2 regions of the Acidovorax sacchari genome follow, and region 2 is predicted to be linked to the other one. Evidence: riboswitches for the same ligand, from Rfam matches in the RefSeq annotation. Region 2 holds a riboswitch; the other holds the start of a gene.
The links. Region 2 has a riboswitch for glycine ahead of ACGHC0_RS23075 (D-amino acid dehydrogenase). Riboswitches for the same ligand answer to the same signal wherever they lie in the genome.
Positions count from the first base shown of each region.

Region 1: linked by a shared signal. The riboswitch ahead of gcvT (glycine cleavage system aminomethyltransferase GcvT) and the one ahead of ACGHC0_RS23075 (D-amino acid dehydrogenase) in region 2 are both predicted to bind glycine.

Region 1 covers NZ_AP035783.1:2,485,559-2,494,433, forward strand. The annotation lists gene ACGHC0_RS11275 (MerR family transcriptional regulator) at 1-98, opposite strand, end outside; gene ACGHC0_RS11280 (FKBP-type peptidyl-prolyl cis-trans isomerase) at 113-517, opposite strand; gene gcvP (aminomethyl-transferring glycine dehydrogenase) at 605-3,496, opposite strand; gene gcvH (glycine cleavage system protein GcvH) at 3,606-3,980, opposite strand; gene gcvT (glycine cleavage system aminomethyltransferase GcvT) at 4,118-5,248, opposite strand; glycine riboswitch at 5,313-5,446, opposite strand; glycine riboswitch at 5,466-5,563, opposite strand; gene ACGHC0_RS11300 (Lrp/AsnC family transcriptional regulator) at 5,805-6,263, shown strand; gene ACGHC0_RS11305 (ABC transporter ATP-binding protein) at 6,318-7,112, opposite strand; gene ACGHC0_RS11310 (ABC transporter permease) at 7,124-8,014, opposite strand; gene ACGHC0_RS11315 (ABC transporter substrate-binding protein) at 8,103-8,875, opposite strand, start outside.
Region 2 covers NZ_AP035783.1:5,199,497-5,208,371, forward strand. The annotation lists gene ACGHC0_RS23060 (Bug family tripartite tricarboxylate transporter substrate binding protein) at 1-560, shown strand, start outside; gene ACGHC0_RS23065 (SidA/IucD/PvdA family monooxygenase) at 776-2,245, shown strand; gene ACGHC0_RS23070 (CMD domain-containing protein) at 2,291-3,481, shown strand; glycine riboswitch at 3,626-3,735, shown strand; gene ACGHC0_RS23075 (D-amino acid dehydrogenase) at 3,823-5,142, shown strand; gene ACGHC0_RS23080 (FIST signal transduction protein) at 5,253-6,572, opposite strand; gene ACGHC0_RS23085 (PhaM family polyhydroxyalkanoate granule multifunctional regulatory protein) at 6,620-7,561, opposite strand; gene ACGHC0_RS23090 (HU family DNA-binding protein) at 7,862-8,332, shown strand; gene ACGHC0_RS23095 (tyrosine-protein phosphatase) at 8,400-8,875, opposite strand, start outside.

The DNA of each region.
Region 1 (8,875 bases), 2.7 Mb from region 2:
GCGGAAGGCCGCAGCAGCCCGATCTCGTCGTAATGGTGCAGGGCACGCACCGTCAGGCCGGTGCGCCGGGCCAGTTCGCCCACCCGTAGCCGCTGCATGCCCGGCACCCCGCTCAGCGGCGCACGGAGACCAGTTCGACCTCGAAGCGCAGCGTGGCGTTGGGCGGAATCACGCCGCCGGCGCCAGCCGCGCCGTAGGCAATGGCGGGTGGGCAGGTGAGGCGGGCCTTGCCGCCCGGCTTCATGCGCTGCACGCCTTCGGTCCAGCAGGGGATCACGCGGTTGAGCGGGAATTCGGTGGGCTCGCCGCGCTTGTAGGAGCTGTCGAATTCCTTGCCGTCCAGGAACGTGCCGCGGTAGTGCACCTTCACGACGTCGGTGGCCTTGGGCGATTCGCCCGTGCCTTCCTTGAGCGACTCGTACACCAGGCCGCTGGCGGTGGTGACGGGTGCCGGTGCGGCCGCGGCCGAAGCGGCGGGTGCCGCGGTCGGCTTCTGGGCGCAGGCGGTACCGGCCAGCAGGACGGCGGCGAGAGCGGGCAGGAAGGTCTTCTTCACGGTAAGGGGTCTCCGGTCAAAAGACGCGATGGTAGCCCGCGCGCGTTCTCAGGCGAAGTCGGACACCGGCACGCAGCTGCAGAACAGGTTGCGGTCGCCATACACGTTGTCCACCCGGCCCACGGGCGACCAGTACTTGGCCTGCCGCAGCGCCGCGACCGGATAGGCCGCCGCCTCGCGCGGGTAGGGGTGCGTCCAGTCGCCGTCCAGCAGGCTGTGCGCGGTGTGGGGCGCGTTCTTCAGGGGGTTGTCGTCCTGCGGCCACTCGCCCTGCTCGATGCGGCGGATCTCGCCGCGGATGGCGATCATCGCGTCGATGAAGCGGTCCAGCTCGGCCAGCGTCTCGCTCTCGGTGGGCTCCACCATAAGCGTGTTGGGCACGGGGAAGGACAGGGTGGGCGCGTGGAAGCCGTAGTCGATCAGCCGCTTGGCGACGTCCTCGGCCATCACGCCGCTGGTCTCCTTGAAGCCGCGCAGGTCCAGGATGCACTCGTGCGCCACGTGGCCGTTGGCGCTCGCGTACAGCGTGGGGTAGTGGTCCTTCAGGCGCGCGCTGATGTAGTTGGCCGAGAGGATGGCCGTCTCCGTCGCGGCGCGCAGGCCGTCCGCGCCCATCATGCGGATGTACATCCAGCTGATCGGCAGCACGGCGGCATTGCCGAGAGGAGCCGCGCTGACGGCTCCCGTGCCGCCCGCCACGCCGGCCGTGGCATGGCCCGGCAGGTAGGGCACGAGGTCTTCGACCACGCAGACGGGGCCGACGCCGGGGCCGCCGCCGCCGTGCGGGATGCAGAAAGTCTTGTGCAGGTTCAGGTGGCTCACGTCGCCGCCGAAGGCGCCGGGCGCCGCCACGCCCACCATGGCGTTCATGTTGGCGCCGTCCACGTACACGCGGCCGCCGTGGCGGTGCACGAGCTGGCAGAGTTCCTTCACCTGCGTCTCGAACACGCCGTGCGTGCTGGGGTAGGTGATCATCACGCAGGCGAGCTTGTCGGCATGCTGCTCGCACTTGGCGCGCAGGTCGTCCATGTCGACGTTGCCGCTGGCGTCGCAGGCCGTGACCACCACCTGCATGCCCACCATCTGCGCGCTGGCCGGGTTGGTGCCATGGGCGCTGCTCGGGATGAGGCAGATGTTGCGGTGGCCCTGGCCCTGCGCCGCATGGTAGGCGCGGATGGCCAGCAGGCCCGCGTACTCGCCCTGCGATCCGGCATTGGGCTGCAGGCTGATGCCGGCATAGCCCGTGGCCTGGCAGAGCCAGGCGCGCAGCTGCTCGTCGAGCTGGCGGTAGCCCTCCAGCTGGTCGGCGGGCGCGAACGGGTGCACCTGCGCGAACTCCGGCCAGGTGATCGGGATCATCTCGCTCGTGGCGTTGAGCTTCATGGTGCAGCTGCCCAGCGGGATCATGCTGCGGTCGAGCGCGAGGTCCTTGTCCGAAAGCTGGCGGATATAGCGCAGCATGCCGGTCTCGGAATGGTGGGTGTTGAACACCGGGTGCGTGAGGAAGGCGCTCGTTCGGCGCAGTTCGGCGGGGATCAGCGGATTCACGCCGTTCGCGAAATCCTCGACGCGGGGCAGGGCCTGCCCGTCGGCGGCGAAGATCGACCAGAGCAGTTCGATGTCGGCCCGTGCCGTGGTTTCATCGAGCGAAATGCAGAGATAGTCGTCCCAGGCCACGCGCAGGTTGGCGCCGCGCTCCACGGCACGGGCCAGCAGCGCGCCGGTCTGCTCTTTCGTGTGCAGGCACAGGGTGTCGAATGCGGACTCGTGGTGGTGCGCGGTATGGCCGAGCGCCACGAGGCCCTTGGCCAGGATGGCGGTGAAGCTCGCCACGCGCTGGGCGATGCGCTTGAGGCCCTCGGGGCCGTGGTACACGGCGTACATGCTGGCGATCACGGCCGGCAGCACCTGCGCCGTGCAGATGTTGGAGGTGGCCTTCTCGCGGCGGATGTGCTGCTCGCGCGTCTGCAGCGCAAGGCGGTAGGCCGGCTGGCCGTGCACGTCCACGCTCACGCCCACGAGGCGGCCGGGCAGCGAGCGCTTGAATTCGTCGCGGCAGGCCATGAAGGCGGCGTGCGGGCCGCCCGCGCCCATCGGCATGCCGAAGCGCTGCGTGCTGCCCACGACGATGTCCGCGCCCCATTCGCCGGGCGGCACGAGCAGCGTGAGCGCCAGCAGGTCGGCGCACACGATCGCAGCGGCCTGCTTCGCGTGGATCTTCTCCACGTCGGCGCGCCAGTCGGCGAGCCAGCCGCTGCTGGCCGGGTACTGGATTACGGCGGCGAAGAAGTCGCCCTCGAGCGCCGCGTTCCATTCGGCTTCGGAGTTCGCGATCACCACGCTGATGCCCAGCGGCTCGGCGCGCGTGCGGATCACCTCGATGGTCTGCGGATGCGTGTCGCCCGAGACGACGAGGGTCTGGCTCTTCGACTTGACGGAACGCCTGGCGAGCGTCATGGCCTCGGCTGCGGCCGTGGCCTCGTCCAGCATCGAGGCGTTGGCGATGGGCATGCCCGTGAGGTCGCACACCATGGTCTGGAAGTTGACCAGCGCCTCCATGCGGCCCTGCGAGATCTCGGCCTGGTAGGGCGTGTAGGCGGTGTACCAGGCGGGGTTCTCCAGGATGTTGCGCAGGATCACGCCCGGCGTGTGCGTGCCGTAGTAGCCCTGGCCGATGAAGCTGCGCAGCACGCGGTTCTTCGAGGCGATCGCCTTGAGCTCCGCGAGGGCCGCGGCCTCGGTGGTGGCGGGCGGCAGCTGCATCGGCTCGGTACGGGCGATGGACGCCGGCACGATGCCACCCACCAGCGCCGCGCGCGACGCCTCCCCGATGACGGAGAGCATGCGCTCCTCGTCCGCCGCATCGATGCCGATGTGGCGGGGCTGGAATTCGGCGGCGTTTTCGAGCGCGGAAAGCGGCGGGAGGGTGGACGTGGGCATGGGAGGGGTCCCGGTCAGCGGAAAGAGGGGAAAAGGGAAAACGAAAAGGGCGCCCTGCGCGGGCGCACCGCGGCGGGCCGGCCCGAAGCCGCCCGCCGCCGGGGCCGGATCAGGCGTTCTTCGAGAACTCGGTGTAGGCGGTTTCGTCCATGAGCGCATCGAGCTGCGACGCGTCGGACAGGCGCACCTTGAAGAACCAGCCGTCGCCCAGCGGCGCGCTGTTGGCGAGCGACGGATCGGCGCGCAGCGCCTCGTTCACTTCCACGATCTCGCCGGACACGGGCATGTACACGTCGGCGGCAGCCTTCACGGACTCGACCACGCCGGCCACTTCGCCCTGGGCGAAAGTCTTGCCCACCTCGGGCAGGTCGACGAAGACGACGTCGCCGAGCGCATCCTGCGCATGGACGGTGATGCCGACGACGGCGGCGCCGGTGTCGGCGGCGTTGATCCACTCGTGGTCGCGGGAAAACTTGACGGTCATGGGGGCTCCTGAAAGAAAGGTCCGCGAAAAGGCGGTGGGAAAACGGAAAAAACGATGCGCGCTCCCGGAAAGGGGCCCGCGACTGCGACTGTAGCCGCGGCCGGGGCGCTGCCGGGCGCGGCTCGCGCGCGCCGCGGTCAGCCGCGGTGGTAGCGGGGCTGCAGGAACGGCATGGGGCTGACCTCCATCGGCACGGCCTTGCCGCGCACGATCGCGTGCACCACGGTGCCGGTGGCGGCGAATTCCGGCGCCACGTAGCCCATGGCGACGGGCTGGTTCACGCTCGGGCCGAGCAGGCCGCTGGTCACTTCGCCGATGGCCGCGCCGTCGGTGCTCTGCAGGGCGGTGTGCTCGCGCACGGGCACGCGCTCGCGCGCCACCAGTCCCACGCGGCGGCGGGTGAGCCGCGACGGGTAGTCGATCTGCGCCAGCACCTTCTCCGCGCCCGGGAAGCCCCCCGCGCGCGCGCCACCGGTGCGCCGCACCTTCTGGATGGCCCAGTTCAGCGCGGCCTCGGGCGGCGTGGTGGTGGTGTCGATGTCGTTGCCGTAGAGGCACAGGCCGGCCTCCAGCCGCAGCGAGTTGCGCGCGCCGAGGCCGATGGGCTTCACCTCGGGCTGGGCCAGCAGCGCGCGGGCCAGTGCCTCGGCCTGGGCGGCGGGCACGGAGATCTCGAAGCCGTCCTCGCCGGTGTAGCCGCTGCGCGTCACGTAGCAGTCGCAGCCGGCGATCTCGAAGCGCCCGCCCGTCATGAAGACCAGCGATGCGGTGCCGGGCGCCAGGCGCGCGAGCGCCGCGGCGGCCTGCGGGCCCTGCAGGGCGAGCAGGGCCTGGTCGGGCAGGGGGATGACTTCGCAGCGGCCGCCGATGCGCTCCTGGATGTGGGCGATGTCGCCGGCCTTGCAGGCGCCGTTCACGATCACGAACAGGTCGTCGCCGCGGTTCACGAACATCAGGTCGTCGATGATGCCGCCCTCGTCGTTCAGCAGCAGGCCGTAGCGCTGCTTGTTCAAACCGAGGCCGATCACGTCCACGGGCACCAGGGTCTCGAAGGCCGCGGCGGCGTCGGGGCCGGCGAGGCGCAGTTGGCCCATGTGCGAGACGTCGAACAGCCCGGCGGCCTGCCGCGTGTGCAGGTGCTCTGCCATCAGGCCGGCAGGGTATTGCACGGGCATGGAGTAGCCGGCGAAGGGCACCATGCGGGCCCCGAGTTCGAGGTGCAGCGCGTGCAGGGGCGTGGTGTGCAGGGAGGCGGATTCGGCGGACATGGGCGGAGCGGGCCTTTCACTCAGGCAGGGACGGACGACGCGCGTGCCGCCACGGGGCGCCACGCCTGTGCCCGCTGTCCGCTTTACCTGAGAGATTCACCACGCCGTGCGCGCTGCCACGGGGGCGGTGCGTTGCGGGGCTTGCTCCTTCGGTGGGCCTGCCAAGTTGGAGGCAGGCCTCTCTCCAGCCGGGGAAACGCCCGCATCCCTGCGGGCGCCTTGCCAGTCCTTTTGCCTGAGCGTTCGGGATTCCCTGCGCCTTCGGCGGCGCCCGCCACCCGTTGCGGGCGCGGCGCTCTCTCCTGACCCGGCGGATTCTAACGGCTGCGCGGTGGCCCGCGGCGCCGGCAGCGCAGGTTTTTCGGGCGGTTGTGCCAAGCACCCCGGTCCGGCGGTAACCGGCCGGGGTCTTGCCATTCGCACGCGCCCCGGTAGGGGCGCCCTGTGGAGGAAATTGTGCCGCCAGGGCCGCCGATGGTTTTTCCGTATTTCCAGAAAATGGCGCAATGCAAAGAAAAATATTCTGCGATCGGGCGAATATCTGCACAATCCTTCCATGGACCGCATCGACCGAAAAATCCTCGCCGTGCTCCAGGCCGACGCGCGCGCCAGCCTGCAGGACATCGGCCAGGCCGTGGGCCTGAGCCCGTCGCCCTGCTGGGCGCGCATCCGCCGCATGGAGGAATCCGGCGTGATCGAGGGCTACACGGTACGCCTCAACGCCCAGGCGCTGGACCTGGCCGATACCGTGCTCGTGCAGGTCACGCTCGACAGCCATTCCGACAACACCCTGGAGAAGTTCGGCGAGACGCTCGCGAGCATTCCCGAGGTGGTGGAGGCGCATCTGGTGTCGGGCGACTACGACTACCTGCTGCGCGTGGTGGTGAAGGACACGCGCGACTACGAGCGCCTGTTGCGCGAGAAGCTCTACAAGATCAAGGGCATCCGCCACAGCCGCTCGAGCTTCGTGCTGCGCACGCTCAAGAAAGCGGACCTGCCCCTGCGCGCGGACTGAGCGGCCGAGCAAGGGCGGGCATCCCGGCAGCGCCGGGGCGGGCGTGGCGCGCCGTCAGCCCAGCAGCAGCGCGTCGTCCGCCAGTTGCTCGCCGCGCACCTTCTCGAACATCTGCAGCAGGTCCGGCACGCCCAGCCGGCTGCGCTCCTCGCCCGACACGTCGAGCACCACCTGGCCCTGGTGCAGCATCACGGTACGCTGGCCCACGTCCAGCGCCTGGCGCATGCTGTGCGTGACCATCATGGTGGTGAGCTGGTTCTCGGCCACGATGCGCGCCGTGAGCTGCAGCACGAAGTCGGCCGTGCGCGGGTCGAGCGCGGCGGTGTGCTCGTCCAGCAGCAGGATGCGCGAGGGCTGCAGCGCCGCCATGAGCAGGCTCACGGCCTGGCGCTGGCCGCCCGAGAGCAGGCCGATGCGGTCGGTGAGGCGGTTTTCCAGGCCCAGGCCCAGCGTGGCGAGGCGTTCGCGGAAGGTCTCGCGCTGCTGCGCTTTCACCGCGCCGCGCAGGCCGCGCAGCGTGCCGCGCTGCTGGGCGAGCGCCATGTTCTCCTCGATGGTGAGATCCTCGCAGGTGCCGGCCATCGGGTCCTGGAAGACGCGCGCCACGCGCTTCGCGCGCGCCCAGACGGGCTGGCGGGTCACGTCCTCGCCGTCGATGGCGATGCGGCCCGTGTCCACCGACAGGTCGCCCGAAATGGCATTCAGGAAGGTGGATTTGCCGGCCCCGTTGGAGCCGATCACGGTGACGAACTGCCCGGCCGGAATGTCCAGCGACATGCCGCGCAAAGCGCGCGTCTCGATGGGCGTGCCGGGATTGAAGGTGATGTGCAGGTCTTGTGCGCTCAGCATGGTGCGGTTCCTTATCGAGGCTGCTTCGATGAGAGCTTGCGCTTGATCTGGGGGATGACCAGGGCGACGGTCACCAGCACGGCCGTGACCAGGTTCAGGTCCTGCGCCTTCAGGCCGATGAAGTCGCTGTTGAGCGCCAGCGCGATGAAGAAGCGATAGACGATGGCGCCGATGACGACGGCGAGCGTCGCCCACACCAGCCGGCGAGAGGGCAGGATGCTCTCGCCCACGATCACGGCGGCCAGGCCGATCACGATGGTGCCGATGCCCATGGAGATGTCCGAGCCGCCCTGGGTCTGCGCGAAGAGGGCGCCGGCGAGCGCCACCAGCGCGTTCGACACGGCCATGCCCAGCAGCACCATGGCGCCGGTGTTCACGCCCTGGGCGCGGGCCATGCGGGCGTTGGAGCCGGTGGCGCGGATGGCCAGGCCCCGCTCGGTGGCGAAGAACCAGTCCATGGCCAGCTTGGCGGCGACCACGATCACCAGCAGCAGGGCGGGCCGGGCGATGTAGTCGGCCAGGCCCTCGGGCTGCAGCAGCGTGAAGAGGGTCGGATCGTTGATGAGCGGCACGTTGGGCCCGCCCATGATGCGCAGGTTGATCGAGTAGAGCGCGATCATCATCAGGATGCTGGCCAGCAGGTCCATGATCTTCAGCTTGACGTTGAGCCAGCCGGTGACGAGGCCGGCCGCCGCGCCTGCCGCGGTGGCCGCGAGCGTGGCCACGTAGGGGTTGGTGCCCGTGGAGATGAGCACGGCGCATACCGCGCCGCCCAGCGGGAAACTGCCGTCCACCGTCAGGTCGGGAAAGCGCAGCAGCCTGAATGAAATGAAGACGCCCAGCGCGACCAGGCTGAAGATCAGCCCGATCTCGACGGCGCCGAGCAGGGAAAAGAGGGACATGGCGGGTGGGGCTTCGGGAAAAACGAAACAGGAGCCGAAGCTCCTGCGGTCGGGGCGGCGTTCCCGGCACGGGGCCGGGAACCGCACCTTACTTCACGATGTGGGCGGCGGACTTCACGAATGCGTCGGAGAGCTTCACGCCCTGCTTCTCGGCCGCGCCGGGGTTCACCGTGAGTTCCAGCTTCGTGCTGATCTCGGGTTGGATGTCGCCGGGCTTCTCGCCCTTGAGCACGCGCACCACCATGCGGCCGGTCTGCTCGCCCAGGTCGCGGTAGTTGATGCCGAAAGAGGCGATCGCGCCGCGCTTGACGCTGTCGGCGTCGGCGGCCACCAGGGGCAGCTTGGCTTCCTGGCCGACCTTGACCAGCGATTCGTAGGCCGACACCACGTTGTTGTCGGTGCTGGTGTAGATCACGTCGGCCTTGCCGATCAGGCTGCGCGCGGCGCTGCCCACATCGACCGAGCGCGGCGCCGCGGCCTCGACCAGCGTCATGCCCATCCTGGGCAGCAGCTCCTTGAGTTCCTTGACGACCACGGCGGAGTTGGCCTCGCCGGGGTTATAGACCACGCCGACGCGCTTCGCATTCGGCACCACCTGCCTGACCAGTTCCATCTGCTTGTCCAGCGCCAGCAGGTCGGACACGCCCGTCACGTTGGTCTTGCTGGGTTCCCAGTTCTTCACCAGCTTGGCGGCGACCGGGTCGGTCACGGCGGAGAAGACCACCGGCACCGTCCTGGTGGCGGCCACCACCGCCTGGGCCGAAGGCGTGGCGATGGCGACGATGGCGTCGGGCTGGTCGCCGACGAACTTGCGTGCGATCTGCGCTGCCGTGCCGGTGTTGCCCTGCGCGCTCTGGTACT
Region 2 (8,875 bases):
AATTCGTCGAGATCGTGAAGGCGAACCCCGGCAAGTACAACTACGCCTCCACCGGCAACGGCGCCGGCACCCACATGGCGTTCGCCGAATTCAACGCGCGCCTGGGCCTGAACATGGTGCATGTGCCCTACAAGGGCGGCCCGGAGGCCATCACGTCCGTGGTGCGCGGCGAGACCTGCTGCATCATGAACCAGGTGCAGACCGTGCTGCCGCACTACAAGGCCGGCAAGGTGCGCCTGCTGGGCGTGACCACCGCGAAGCCCGTGGGCGCGGTGAAGGAAGTGCCCACCATCGCATCGAGCGGGCTGCCCGGCACCCAGGGCTTCGACAGCTCCATCTGGTTCGGCATCTTCGCGCCCAAGGGCACGGACCCGGCCATCGTGCGCAAGCTCAACACCGCGCTGCGCGAAGTGCTGGAGCAGCCCGAGGTGCGCCAGCGCTTCGAATCGCAGGGCAACACGGTGCGCATCGAAACGCCGGAGCAGTTCGCCCAGACCGTGCACAAGGACCGGGCCAAGTGGGCCCAGGTGGTGAAGGACGCGAAAATCAGCGTGGACTAGAGGACAACCCCCTGAGCGGCTTGCGCCGCTCCCCCCTTCTCTCGTGGCGCTGCGCGCCTCGGGAAGGGGGGCACCCCCAGCGGCCTGGCAGAGCCAGTTCCGCGGGGGTCGCTGGCTTTGGGCCGCGCCGGTTTCAGGCGCCGTCACGAAGCCGTCCCGGCATTGCCATCGCGTCCCGTCGCACTACCCGCTCTGCTACTGCATCGATCTTTTCCATGGCTCTTTCTTCTTCTCTGGGCGCGGCCGGGCTGGCCGCGCTGGAACAGCGGCTGCAGCACGACCTGCTGACCCTCAACTGGCGCGCGAAGGCCTGGCTGCCGCAGCGCATGCACGCGGGCCGGCCGGTCATCGACGTGCTCATCATCGGCGCCGGCCAGGCGGGCCTGGCGGCCAGCATGGCGCTCGCGCAGCAGGGCATCCCTGCGGTGCTGCTGGACCGCGCGCCGGAGGACCACGAAGGGCCCTGGGCCACCACGGCGCGCATGGAAACGCTGCGCTCGCCCAAGGAGCTGACGGGCCCGGCGCTGGGCGTGCCTTCGCTCACCTTCCGCGCGTGGTTCGAAGCCCAGTGGGGCGAAGACGCCTGGGCCGCGCTCGACAAGATCCCGCGGCTGCAGTGGATGGACTACCTGCGCTGGTACCGGCGCGTCACCCGGGCCGACGTGCGCAACGGCCATGCGGTCACCGCCGTGCGGCCGCGTGGCGACGGACTGGTGGAGGTGGACGTGCAGGCGCAGGGCCACGCCACGACCTGGTTCGCGCGGCGCGTGGTGCTGGCCACGGGCCGCGACGGCCTGGGCGGTCCGCAGATCCCGGCCTTCATGCAGGGGGTCGGCCGCGGCCGCTGGGCGCATTCGTCCGATGTGCTGGACTACGCCACGCTGCGCGGCCTGCGCGTGGGCGTGGTGGGCGCCGGCTCGTCGGCCATGGACAGCGCCGCCACGGCGCTGGAATGCGGCGCCGCCAGCGTGGACCTGCTGGTGCGCCGCCCCGACCTGCCCCGCATCAACAAGTCCAAGGGCTCGGGCGTGCCCGGCCTCACGCACGGCCACCACGACCTGCCGGATGCCTGGAAATGGCGCATCCGCCACTACATCAACACCACGCAGGTGCCCCCGCCGCACGGCAGCACGCTGCGCGTCTCGCGCCACCCCAATGCCTTCTTCCACCTGGGCTGCCCGGTGCAGGGCGTGCGCGAGAACCCGGCCGACGGCGCGCTGCACGTCGCCACGCCGCATGGCACGTTCGCCTTCGACTTCCTGATCGTCTCGACCGGCTTCGCCATCGACTGGGCGCAGAAGCCCGAGTTCGCGGCCATCGCGCCCCACGTGCGCACCTGGGGCGCACGCTACACGCCGCCGCCGGGCGACGAAGACCAGGAACTGGCCGATTCGCCCGACCTGGGACCCGTGTTCGAGTTCCGCGAGAAGCTGCCCGGCGACTGCCCCGGCCTGGAGCGCGTGCACTGCTTCTGCTACCCCGCGGCCCTCTCGCACGGCACGGTCTCGGGCGACATCCCCGCCATCAGCGACGGCGCGCGCCGGCTGGCCACCGGCCTCGCCAGCCTGTTCTACCGCGAGGACGTGGACCACCACTTCGGCGTGCTGCAGGCCTATGCCGAGCCCGAACTGCTGGGCGACGAATGGACGCCCGCGGACACCGCCCGGCGCGTCCTGCCCGGCTGACCTGCCGCCCCGCCCTCTCTTCCTGCCCACCGCAACGGATTGCCCATGACCGATACCGCCACCATTGCCCCTGCATCCCGCGACACCATCGACCACATCGCCGGCCTCGCGCCCGGGAGCGCGGCCCACGCCGTGCGCCACCAGCGCGACAAGGTCGCCACGGCCACGCAGGGCTGCGAGGACGCCCTCTTCGGCCCCGGCCTGCCCGGCGGCCTCACGCAGGCCGAGCGCCTGGCCGTGGCGCACGACATCGCCCGCGTGAGCGGCCTGCCCGCGCTGGCGGCGCACTACCGCGCGGCCCTCGAGCCCCTGCATCCCCCGCCGGCCGTGCAGGCGCTCGTCGATGCGACCGGCGCCGCGATCCCGGATGCACGCCTGCGGGCCATCGTGCATTTCGCGCGCACGCTCGCCACGCACCCCGCCGAAAGCGACCAGGCCGCCCTGCAGGCGCTGCCCGCCGCGGGCCTCTCGGTGCCGGGCACGGTGCTGCTCGCGCAGCTGATCGGCTTCGTCACCTACCAGCTGCGCGTGGTGGCCGGCGTGGCCGCGCTGGCGCAACTGGGCGAGGCCGGTGCGGCACCTGCCGCTGCGGCAGCGCAGCCGGCGGACGCCGCCCCCTTCGTCCATCCCGCCAATCTGCCCGCGCCCGGCGAGCCGCTGCGCGTGAACGGCTACACCAGCGAGACGCTGGACTGGAAGGCCTGGCTGCCCGTGCTCGATCCCGCCTCGGCCACTCCCGAGCAGAACGCGGTGCTCGACCTCAGCCACCCCAAGGCCCGCACGTCGGACTTCTACCTGCTGCTGGCGCACCAGCCCCGCGTGCTCTCCGAGCGCTCGCAGGCCTTCAACGCCATCATGTACGCCCCGGGCGGCCTCGCCCGCGCCGAGCGCGAAGTCGCCAGCACCGTGGTCTCGCGCGTGAACGGCTGCGTGTACTGCGCTTCCGTGCACGCCCAGCGCTTCGAGCAACTGGCCAAGCGCAACGACGTGATGGCGCAGATCTTCCAGGAGCCCGACACCGCCGGCACCAATGCGCGCGAACGCGCCATCGTGCAGGCCAGTGCCGCGCTCACGCGCACGCCCGGCGCGTTCGGCGCGCAGCACCTGCAGCCGCTGCGCGACGCCGGCCTGTCCGACCTGGAAATCCTGGACGCGCTGCACGCCGCCGCGCTGTTCGCCTGGGCCAACCGGCTCATGCTGAACCTGGGCGAAGCCGTCTTCCCGCAGGCCGGCTGAACCCGCAGCCGCGCCGGGCGCTTTGCGCGGCGCGGTTTCGCTGCTACGATCCGCCCCGCAGGAGAGCGAACGCCAGCGGCACCGCTGGCGTTCCACCGAAGGCGCAAACTCCCATACACGCTCAGGTACCGTACTGCACACCATCGAATGCCGTCTGGAGAGCCGCCACAGCCTGTGGTGCACCGAAGGAGCAAGCCCCGCGCCGTGTTGGCCTCGGGGTGAATCTCTCAGGTACCAAGGACAGGGGGAGCGGCAGCCGGGCCACGCGCCTGCTGCACGCTATTGAATCCATAGCTGCCTGCACGCGCACGCCCGGCGCTTCACCCTCGAAAGGTTTGAAGATGCGCGTGATCGTCCTCGGCGCCGGCTTGCTCGGCACCACCTCGGCCTATTTCCTCCAGCAGCTCGGCCACGAAGTGACCGTGATCGACCGCCAGGCCACGCCCGGCGCGGAAACCAGCTTCGCCAACGGCGGCCAGATCTCGGTGAGCCACGCCGAGCCCTGGGCCAACCCGAGCGCTCCGCTCAAGGTGCTGCAATGGCTGGGCCGGGAAGACGCGCCGCTGCTCTTCCGCCTGCGCGCCGACATGCGCCAGTGGCTCTGGGGCCTGCAGTTCCTGCGCGAATGCACGCCGGCGCGCACGCGCCACAACATCGAGCAGATCGTGCGCCTGGGCACCTACAGCCGCGAAACGCTGCAGCAGCTGCGCCGCGACACCGGCATCCAGTACGACCAGCGCACGCAGGGCATCCTGCACTTCTACACCAGCCGCAAGGAATTCGACGGCGCGCTCGCGCCGGCCGAGCAGATGCGCCAGCTCGGCTGCGAGCGCCGCGTGGTGAGCGCCGACGAGGCCGTGCGCATCGAACCGGCCCTGGCCTCCATCCGCTCCCAGCTGGCGGGCGCCACCTACACCGACGCCGACGAATCCGGAGACGCCAACGCCTTCACGCGCGCGCTGGCGCAACGGGCCGAACAGGCCGGCGTGCGGTTCCGCATGGGCTGCCACATCACGGCGCTGCGCACCGCGGCCGGGGCCATCGACCATGTGGAGATCACCGACGCGGAAGGCCGCTTCGAGCGCGTGCGCGGCGATGCCTACGTGCTGGCCATGGGCTCGTTCAGCCCGCTGCTGGCCGAGCCACTGGGCCTGCGGCTGCCCATCTATCCGGCCAAGGGCTATTCGGTGACGCTGCCCGTGCGCGATGCCTCCGCCGCGTACGAGGTCAGCCTGACGGACGACGAGTACAAGCTGGTCTTCTCGCGATACACCCGCCCGGCCCGGGACGGCCAGCCGGCGCGCGACGTGATGCGCATCGCCGGCACCGCCGAACTCAACGGCTATGGCCGCGACCTCAACCCGGTGCGCTGCGAAGCCATCGTGAAGCGCGTGGAGCAATTGTTCCCGGGCGCGGGCGACACCTCGCAGGCGCAGTTCTGGTCGGGCCTGCGTCCGGCCACGCCGAGCAACGTGCCGCTCATCGGCCGCACGAAGCTGCCCAACCTGTTCCTCAACACCGGCCACGGCACGCTGGGCTGGACGCACGCCTGCGGCTCGGGCCGCGCCATCGCCAGCATCGTGAGCGGGCTCGTGCCCGAGGTGGATTTCGCCTTCGCGGGCATGCCGCGCGGCCGCGCCGCCGTGCCGGCGCTGGCCTGAGAGCGGCTGACACGACCCAGCGAAGCGGTTCTGGCGAGGCGCCGCATCGCAGGCAGTACCGTAGTACGACAAGATGCGGCAACGACGCCAGAAGGGTCGTGTCGGCCGCTCTACGCCTCGCCCGGACCGGCGCAGGTGAACACGGTCAGCACGCCGGTGTAGCCGTAGAGCCGGTGGTGGGCGATCTCCCCGCCCGCGAAGAACCCCACCAGCGGCACGTCGCCCAGGGCGTGCCGCACGATCTGCATCTCGGCGCCGGGCCCGCCGAAGTGCGGCCCGCCCCGGCCCGAACAGCTCACGTAGATGGCCCCCATGATCGTGCGCTCGGGCATGCCCTCGGTGGCATGGTCCAGTGCCCGCATCAGCGCCGCGCGTTCGCCGGCGTGCGACGGCGGCGGGGCGGCCGCGGGCTCCTGCGGCTCCGGCGCCAGTTCCTCGCGGATCTCGGCGCAGATGCGCATCAGGTCGGCGCGCGCCGCCGCCACGTTGCGCTGGCAGAACGCGAGCCGCATGCCCTCCTCCACCTTGTCGGCCAGGGCCACGCCATGCCGCATCGGGTCGAGCCCCACGAGATGCCGCACGCGTACGTCCGTGCCGAAATGGCCCGTGCGCCCCATGGGCTGCGAGCCCTCGTCCACCAGGCCCGCCAGCGTCGCGCGCAGGGCACGCAGCGCGGGCTGCGGATCGCCCTCCAGGGTGATGCCCAGGGTGCCCAGCAGCACGTCCAGCGCGGGCTCGCCATCGAGCGCGAGCACCACGTTGTCCTGCGCCCGCGTGATCTGTGCGAACGGGCCGACCGGCTGGCATCCCTGGGTCACGCGCGAGAGCATGCCCACGCCCCTGCCGAACGCCACGCCCGACAGCCCGCCGCCGAACACGCCCCGCGCCGCGCCCTGGCCCGCGATGTTGCCGTTGCCGCCCACCGCGAACTGCACGCTGCGCCCGCGGCTCGCCGCGATGCCGCCGAACAGGTAGCCCGACTCGGTGCGGTCCGACATCTCCGCGATCAGCTCGGCGAGGTCCGGCGTGTCGCCATCGGCATGCACCAGCGCCGTGTGCGGCACGAAGCCGCCCGCGGAAGCGCCTCCGCGCGACAGCGGCGCCACGCCCGAGAACACGCGGTACTGGTCCTGCGGCAGGTCCAGCAGCATCACCGACAGGGCCGGCTCGTCGAAATACTCGGCATTGTTCGCCGCCACGCCCACCCCCACCGTGCCGCTCCAGTCGGTCACCTCCGGGAGTTCGGCCGCGAGCACGTCGAGCAGGGCCTCCGCGTCTTCTGCGTAGTGGTCCGTGATGTAGAGCACGCCGAGCGTGGGCGCGCTCGCGTAGTGCGGCAGGGCCATCTGCGCGCGCAGCTGCGCCAGCACCAGCGCGGCGGCCATGCGCCATTGCGGGTGGGTGGCATGGCCATTGGGAAAGAGTTTCATGGTCGGAAAAATCGGTGGACCGCGATCGCAGGCGAAGGCTGCGCCCGTCAGGAACGGCCCTTCGGCCCGGGCTTGGGGCTGGCGGCGCGGCGTGCGCCCGCAGGCGGCGCCCCTGCCGGGGCCTTCGCGGAAGAAGCCTTCGTGGAAGTCGCCTTGGCGGCAGCGGCGCGCTGCGCAGGGGCCGCCGCGGAAGGCGGGCGCTTCGCACCGCGCGCCGCCCCGCCGCCGTCCTTGCCCGTGGCGCGCGCGCCCCCGGTGCCGGCCTCCGCGGCCTGGCGCGCGGCGTCCTGCACGCCTTGCATGCCCTGCGCGGCGAGCTGCGTCGCCATGTCGGTGGCCGTCTTGAGCGCCTCCGCCGCCATGCCGCGCGTGGCATCCATCGCAGGCAGCTTCGAGACGTCGCTCATCGCATTGGCCGCGATCTGCTGGAACTGGCCCGTGAGCGCGGACCACCATTGCATCGGGTCCACCACGCCCGGCGCGGCGGCCGGCGGCTCGGTGCCGGTGTCGCCGGCCGCCTCGTGCCCTGATGCCGCCGGGGCCTGCGCGGCCGGCTCCGGAGCGGGTGCCGGCTCGGCCGGCGCGGCACGGGGTGGCCGCGCGAAGGGATCGGGACGCGGCGCGGCCGGCGCGGGCGCGGACTGCGCCGCCTGCGGCGTGAACGCCTTCGCGATGTCGCCCATCGCCACGTTCATGCCCTGCAGCGTGGACAGCGTCATCTTCTGCACTTCCAGCGCCTGCACGGTCGCCGTGAGCGCGCGGGAATTCTGGTCCAGCCAGAACTGCACCGCCTTCAGTTCGCTGATGCGCTTTTCCAGCTCTTCCACGCTGATCGTGGGCGCCACCCAGCCCGAAAGCGGCGGCATCTGCGGCATGCCCGCCGCAGCGCCCTTGGCGAGGTTCTGCAGGAAATCGAAGCCCGGCACGAACCGGCCGAAACCGAAGGGGGATGTATCGCTGCCGGCGGAATTGCTGTCGTTGCTGCTCATGGCCTGGGCTCCTTGCGTGGGGCGGAACATACCGCTGCGTTGCGCCGGGGCACCGGCCCCGTGGATGGCAGCTTAACGCGATTGCGCGGCTCCACCAACGCGGCCAGCCCCTGCATCCACGCAACCATTACAGGCTTTTCGCACCGCTTCGCGCACGCTCCGGAGGCCGCGGATGCGAGGCTGCGCGCACCTTGCAGCCCTAAAAGCGCGTGCAACCCGCGCCACAGGCGGGCAAACGCCATAGAATCCGCCGACCAGCCCGTCTGGAATCCTCAATACGTCAACACGAGAAAACCAACCATGGCAACTGCAAAGAAAGCCGCATCCGCCCCGGCAAAGAAGGCGGCCGCTCCCGCGGTGAAGAAGGCCGCGGCACCTGCGAAGAAGGCTGCTCCCGCGAAGAAGGCCGCTGCTCCCAAGGCAGCACCTGCAGCGAAGGCCGCGCCCGCAGCGCTCAAGCCCCTGAAGGCCACGTTCACCAAGACCTCGCTGATCGCGCACCTGGCCGAGCAGGCCGGCGTGGAGCCGAAGGCCGCCAAGGCCGTGATGGCCGCGCTGGAAGCCACGATCCTGGGCTCGGTGCACAAGAAGGGCTCCGGCGAATTCACGCTGCCCGGCCTGATGAAGATCGGCCTGCAGCAAGTGCCCGCCAAGAAGAAGCGCTTCGGCAAGGACCCGTTCACGGGCGAAGAGCGCTGGTTCCCCGCCAAGCCCGCATCGGTCAAGATCAAGACCCGCGCGCTGAAGAAGCTCAAGGACGCCACGGTCTGAGACCGGGCTCCCCGGGCATGAAGAAAGCCGGCGCATGCCGGCTTTTTTCATGGGGCCGCCGCCGCGCTCAACCGCCCGCCGGGTCCAGGTACATCTGCGCCAGCCGCGCCCGCTCCGCGGGCCCGACGCCCAGGCGCGCTGCCAGGTAACGGTCGAGCCCGCCATGGTCCCGGTCCACCGCGTCCAGCGCGGCATGCAGGAACTCCTCCTGCACGCGCCAGAGCACATTCATCACCTCCGTCGGCGCGGTGCCCGTGAAATGCGCCGGTGGCTGGTAGAGACTGTTGGTGAGCAGGTAATCCTGCATCACCACGTCGCGCGACACGCCCAGCGCGAGCAGGATCAGCGCCGCGGCGAAGCCCGTCCGGTCCTTGCCCGCGGTGCAGTGGAAGACCAGCGGCGCGTCGCTCTGCAGCAGGTGCCCGAACAGCGCGGCGAACTGCGCCGCGTTGTCGGACACGAAGGCGCGGTACGTGTCCTGCATCAGCTCGACGGCGATGGCCGGCGTGATCTGCCGGTTGGCCAGCGCCATGTCCTTGGCGC